DNA from 2 places in the Terribacillus sp. FSL K6-0262 genome. Region 1 is predicted to be linked to the other one. Evidence: predicted binding sites of a transcription regulator. Region 1 holds the regulator's gene; the other holds the start of a gene.

Region 1 (3,421 bases):
AGTGTATCCTTTTCAAGTCCCAGCCGCAATGTCTTGGACAGAGCAAGCGGGATCAGGACAAATATCAAAGTAAGCAACATGGCTTGTACAGTCATTTTTCCGCCTCCATGACAAAGCTTCTGACAGCTTCATTCCCCGGATCATCCAATAATTCAATGGCCCCCGCTTCGGCAATTCCCCCATCCATCATGACCCAGACTTCATCGGCCACCGACTGTGCCTGCTGAAGGCTATGCGTGATCCAGATGACAGTGGTTCCATGCTCTTTATTGATCCGTTTAATGAGATTCTCGATATCCTGCTTGGAAACTCGGTCCAAAGAAGATGTGATCTCATCCAGCAGCAGGATTTCCGGCTTGTTCAGCAATGTCCGGGCGATGGAGACCTTTTGCTTTTGCCCGCCTGACAAATCCCTGCTGTTTTGATCCAATATATCCCGCTCCAGTCCCACTAACCTGGTGATTTGTTCTGCCCTGTCATTTGACAGCCCCTTTCCAGCTAACTGCAGCGGCAATTCCAAATTATCCCGGACACTGCCCTCAAGCATGATTGCCTGCTGGAGGACGACGCCCACATGACGGCGCAGGGCAACCGGATCATACTGTGCAATATCCTTTCCATCGATCAGGATGCTCCCGCTTGTTGGTGACAGCATACCATTGCATAACCGAAAAAGTGATGTCTTTCCAGCACCTGAGGGGCCAATGACTGCTGTAATCCTGCCTTTGGTGAAGCTGCCCGTTACATTGCGGATGATTTCATGCTTATTTATTTCATACGTCACTTTCTGTAAAGTGATGGCGGCTTGCTGGCACATTCTTTTACGTCCCTTCTTTTCCTGATACCTTTCCCCAGTCTAACCGAGTAAAACGCATTAAGGAAGTATGATCATCAGTGAATTTATGTAAGAAAAAACACCTCTGCTTGAGAGGTGCGGGAATTGGAATTAATAGTGCTTCAAAAAATAAACCAATGACTGCAATTCGATTGCCAGATCGATATGATGCACACGGATATTGCTGGGCACTGCGATACGCGCAGGGGTAAAATTCAGGATTCCGGCAATACCGCATTCGACAAGGCGGTCCGTGATTGCTTGGGCAGCATGCGCCGGCACCGTCAGGATAGCTGCGCTTACATTGCCGATATATTTCTCTAAGTCATCGATATGGTAGACGGGGACCCCGCCGATATTATGATCCACTTTTCCGGGATCGGTATCGAATGCCATTTCGATTTTTGTATTGTTATTTTTCGTGAAATTATAATGCAGGAATGCTGTACCAAGATTACCGACCCCGATAAGTGCCACTTTCGTGATCTCGTCTTGATCCAGTGTCTTCCGGAAGAAGTTCAGCAAGTACTCTACATTATAGCCATAGCCCTTTTTGCCAAGTGCTCCGAAATAGGAAAAGTCACGGCGGATTGTGGCCGAGTCGACTTTCACCGATTCACTGAGTTCCTTCGAGGAAACCCTTGTTTTGCCTTGCAGATGCAGGCTGTTAAGGAACCGATAATAAAGGGGCAGCCGCTTTGCCGTAGCTTTTGGTATTTTATTTTGATCCATATACATGCTCATTTTTCCTCCTAAAGCCTGCAGCTTCCAAAAGCGAACTTCGTGCAGCCATGCAGCTGGTCAAAAAGGCCTCTCGGACTAGAACAGCATGGTTCTGTTACCTTTTCTGAATATGACCAGCCCCATTCCGAGTAGACGGTATGATGGGTTGCAGACAGGTTCCCTTCCGGCATCTGCAAGGAGTTACAGATGCTGCCTGCGGCTTCGTCCTTGAATTGTTACGATATGATACTTTCACAAAGTACGATTATAGTTAACACCTTATTCTAACAGATAAGAGAAGGAAAGTCTTGTACAGATTCACAAAGAAGATGAGATTGGGGCATCTTGTCTCCATTTTAACAAATCCATTCACGATGTCCATCCGCATGAAAGCGTATACGCGCAGGAATTCGGCGCTTGCTACTGTTTTGTCACATAGGATACACTGATAGTATGAGGTGAACAAGATGATTTTATTGCAAGCGAACAATATTACAAAACTATTTGGCGCAGATGTCATTTTATCAAATATAAAGCTGGAAGTACAAACACAGGATCGTTTGGCCATCGTCGGTCGCAACGGTGCCGGTAAATCGACATTGCTGAAGATCCTGGCAGGGGAGTTGAGTTCTGACGAGGGGAATGTATTCCTGTCAAAAGATGCTACCCTAGGTTATTTGGAACAGCATACAGGCTTGGAGTCCGAAAAGAGCATCTTGGAGGAAATGAAGACCGTCTTTGCTGATTTGATCCAGCAGGAAGAAGAATTACGCCGTCTGGAAGCAAAGATGGGCGACCCCGATCTTATTTCCGATGAAGCGGCTTACCAGCAGCTATTGACGAATTATGATACAAAACAGCAGGCTTTCCGCCTGAATGGAGGCTATCAATATGAAGCGGATATCCGCTCCGTATTGAACGGGCTTAATTTCGGCGATAAAGATCTGTCCACCCCTATCGGTTCCTTGAGCGGCGGACAGAAAACCCGGCTTGCCTTAGGGAAGCTGCTGCTTCAAAAACCGGATGTATTGATACTGGATGAGCCGACCAACCATCTGGACATTTCCACGCTGGACTGGCTGGAAGGTTATTTGAGCAGCTATCAGGGAGCTGTCGTAGTCGTATCGCACGACCGTTATTTCCTCGACAAAACAGTCAATACCGTCATTGAGATAGCCCATAATCACTCTGTCCGTTATAAAGGAAATTACAGCAGCTATCTGGAACAGAAAGCTGCCAATTTTGAACGGGAAATGAAGCAATACGAAAAGCAGCAGGCCGAAATCAAAAAGATGGAGGAATTCGTCCAAAAGAATATTGCCCGTGCTACAACCACCAAACGGGCTCAAAGCAGACGCAAGCAACTGGAAAAAATGGAACGAATCGATCGTCCGCTCCAGGATGCATCATCTGCAAGACTCACATTCGATATCGATAGACGCAGCGGGAATGATGTATTGAAAGTGAAGGACTTGGCTTATCAATACCCGGAGAGTGCCTCCCCTGTCTTCGAGCATGTCACCTTCCATATGAACCGTCAGGATCGCATTGCCCTTACTGGTCCGAACGGAACTGGTAAAACGACATTGCTCAAGACAATCATCGGAAAGCTTCCCGCTAAATCCGGACAAGTAGAGCTGGGTACCGGCGTCAGCATCGGATATTATGATCAGGAACAGACTGAACTCCATTCTTCCAAGACCGTTCTGGCTGAGCTTTGGGATGAATATCCGCTTATGGACGAAAAGGATATCCGGACCATCCTCGGTAATTTCCTATTCACTGGCGATGACGTCCTGAAAGTGGTCAATACATTGAGCGGTGGGGAAAAAGCCCGCCTCGCACTGGCCAAGCTCATGATGC
Region 2 (3,421 bases), 240 kb from region 1:
ATCCTGGACGCCATCCCGAGTCTGCTGCTGATCGTCATCGTCATCGGCGGCATTTCGTTCGGTGTCTTTACCGCGACAGAGGGAGCGGCTGTGGCTATTCTCTATGCAGTGGTGCTTTGCTTGATTTACAGAAGCCTGAAATGGAAAGATGTCCCCATAATATTGCGGGACACGGTCATTTTCTCAGGTGTCATCTTACTGCTTATCGGGGCTTCATCAGCAATGTCCTGGATACTGTCCTACTCCAAGCTGCCGCAGGTGGTCAGTTCAGGCATCCTTCAAATCAGTGACAGTCCGATGATATTGATATTGATAATGGTATTATTGCTGCTGCTTGTCGGAACATTTATGGATATCGCCCCAGCTTTGCTCATCTTTACACCGATTCTTTTGCCGATTGCATTGGAGCTGGGTGTTCATCCTGTTCATTTCGGAATGATCATGTCTATGGGGCTGGCAATCGGTACAATCACGCCGCCGGTAGGTACTGTACTCTTTATAGGTGCGAAGGTAGGAAATGTCACAATCGAACAAGTGACCAAACCGCTTCTGCTCTTTTATATTCCGGTCATTCTAGCCTTTTTGGCAGTCGCCTATATTCCGGCGTTAAGCCTCTGGCTGCCAGAGCTCATGGGTGTGCTTGATAAATGAGGGGGAAGAGGCTGGGACATAACTAATTTTCCAGTGCTTAAAACCGAACCTTATTCTTGAGCGCCGCTTCGGCAGGACACGCCGCCATAGCTCTTCGTTTTCCCGTATTGTTTTTCACGAGGCTGATTGTTAGCCATTCTGGATATATTTCATGCTATGTATAATGCCGGGCGGCAAGCCCGGCCTCTTCGATTAGCAGCTGAATGCAGCGATTCTTCTAAGGTCGATACCAAAATACTGCCAGCGGAACTGCTGCGGCCGCCAGCGGAAACCAGCAATGGAGGTGCGGCCCACAAATACTGGGTAGTACCAGAACCGCTGTCCGTTTTCAAGCTCTATATAAGTGTACCGGAAAAGGCAAAATCTGATTCCGCCTGGATCTACTGCGAAAGTAGATGGACCGCCGCTCACTGACTGCAGCTGCGGAATTTGGGATGGAGGCGGCCCGGGAGGCGGCCCGAATTGTCCTTGCTGTCCGCCTGCTCCTGGGGGAGGTCCGAATGGAAAGCCGCCTTGCCCGCCTCCGAAACCCGGACCGCCGAAGCCGGGACCGCCAAATCCAGGTCCGCCTGGAAACTGGATCTGCCGTTGCTGGTTTTGCTTATCATCGTTTTCGTTGTACATCATCATTCTCCCTTCTTGCTTTCTTCTTCATCGTATGTAGGCACCTGTGTAAGGGTAGCTTGCCTAACCTATTTTTACGGTTTCTCTTCACGCTGGGTATAGCTCTGCTAACAGGGGATGAGCGTGGCTGATAAACGAATCAGGGATTCGGAGTTGGATTGTTTGAATATCGATGCTGGGAGGCGATAGTTGCCAGCAAAGATTTCGGGAAAATAAGTAAAAATATTAATACTTTGCCGAAATAAGGGGAAGCTACGGAAGCGGAAGTATGAAAGGGCTTTTACTATGTCATTTTTTTGAACATATAATAGGAAATGAAAAAAAACATTAACTCATGTGAAATAACTTTTGACAAGTGCCTTAAGTAGGAGTAAAGTTGTAGGTGGATATTTTGAGCAATTTGTGAACGTACAGTTGTGAACAAATTCACAACGAAGTATAATGTTTACGTATAAATATAATGCATTGCCATAGCAAAGGAGAATACGTTATGTCAGAAACAAACGAAAGTGTTAGCCAGCGCCAACAAGATCTAGTTGACCAATTGCTAAAACCTGAAGTGCAAGAATCATTGACTTCCCTGATCGAACAGCTGCCGAAAATCAATGAACTTGTGAATGCTTTGACTGCTTCTTACGACTTTGCACATTCTGTAGCAACAGATGATGTGTTGAAATCCGATACAGTTAATGCAATTACAGAAGTGCTTCATCCTGTGACGGATTCTGTGAAAACAGTCGCCCAAACTGCAATCGAAGCAAAGGATCGTGCGGAATCAAGCAATGAAACAATCGGTCTGTTCGGTTTGCTTCGTCTGATGAAGGACCCGCAAGCACAGAAGATGTTCCGTTTTGTTCAAAGCTATTTGGAAGTAGCGAACGAAAAAGAAAGACAAAAACAAAAATAAGAGCTAAAAGGTAAGGACGGAGGATTAAGTATGGCAAAGAATATCGTTATTTTAGGCGCCGGTTACGGCGGAGTCTTAGCCGCTCAAACCGTACGTAAGTATTACAGCAAAGCACAAGCGAACGTAACACTTATCAATAAAACACCGACACACCAAATCATCACGGAACTTCACCGTCTTGCAGCGGGCAGCATTTCCGAGCAAGCAGTGGCAATGCCTGTGACAAAGCTTTTGAAAGGTCTGGATGTAGACTTCAAAGTCGCAACAGTGGAAAGCTTCAATGTCGATAAGAAAGAAGTTGTCCTTGAAGGCGGCAGTACCCTTTCTTATGACGCTTTGGTAGTAGGTCTTGGAAGCAAGACTGCTTACTTCGGCATCCCTGGATTGGAAGAGAACAGCCTTGTCCTGAAATCCGTAGACGATGCAAATAAAGTATTCAACCAAATCCAAGATAAGATCAAAGCATATGCAGCTTCCAAAAACCCTGCAGATGGAACGATCCTTATCGGTGGCGGCGGTTTGACTGGTGTCGAACTGGTTGGCGAAATCGCGGACAAGCTTGCTTCTTACTGCTTGCCTCTTGGTGTGGATCCAAAAGAAATCAAGCTTCAGCTTGTTGAAGCTGGTCCGAAGATCCTACCAATGCTTCCGCAGCATCTTATCGATCGCGCACAATCCAGCTTGGAAAAACGCGGCGTGGAATTCTTGCTTGGCTTGCCTGTAACGAACGTGGAAGGCAATGTCGTGGAATTGAAAGATGGTCAGAAAATCGAAACAAACACATTCGTTTGGACTGGCGGCGTACAAGCCCTTCCAATGGTGGCAGAGTCCGGCTTGGAAACTGATCGCGGGCGTGCGACTGTTAACGAATACTTGCAGTCCAAGAGCCATCAGGATGTCTTCGTTGTCGGTGACAGTGCGGTATACTTCGGTGAAGACGGTCGTCCTTGGCCGCCAACAGCACAAATCGCTTGGCAAATGGGCGAGCTAGTAGGTTATAATCTATTCGCTTACCTTGAAGGCAAAACAATGGAAAGCTTCAGCCCGATCAACTCCGGTACACTTGCAAGCCTTGGCCGCAAGGATGCCGTAGCGTTCGTCGGTGCTAACCAAACACCATTGAAAGGTCTTCCAGCAACAATGATGAAAGAGGCAAGTAACATTCGCTACTTGACTCACGTCAAAGGTCTATTCAGCTTAGCTTACTAAGATAAGACAAAGACACTTCCCGCGGGAAGT

The links. The regulator Rex, encoded in region 1, represses fermentation and respiration genes when NADH is low (regulators of the CRP and FNR family bind a similar motif). The targets are predictions, from matches to a motif close to TTGTGAAATATTTCACAA.
Region 2: MHI54_RS07125 (DUF1641 domain-containing protein) is a predicted target of Rex. The motif match lies at 1,690-1,707, and genes of this name have one in related genera.

The regions. Positions count from the first base shown of each region.
Region 1 covers NZ_CP150277.1:1,140,352-1,143,772, forward strand. The annotation lists gene fetB (iron export ABC transporter permease subunit FetB) at 1-95, opposite strand, end outside; gene MHI54_RS05810 (phosphate ABC transporter ATP-binding protein) at 92-817, opposite strand; gene MHI54_RS05815 (redox-sensing transcriptional repressor Rex) at 947-1,573, opposite strand; gene MHI54_RS05820 (ABC-F family ATP-binding cassette domain-containing protein) at 2,026-3,421, shown strand, end outside.
Region 2 covers NZ_CP150277.1:1,379,555-1,382,975, reverse strand. The annotation lists gene MHI54_RS07135 (TRAP transporter large permease) at 1-651, shown strand, start outside; gene MHI54_RS07130 (transporter) at 844-1,278, opposite strand; gene MHI54_RS07125 (DUF1641 domain-containing protein) at 1,766-2,182, shown strand; gene MHI54_RS07120 (NAD(P)/FAD-dependent oxidoreductase) at 2,213-3,391, shown strand.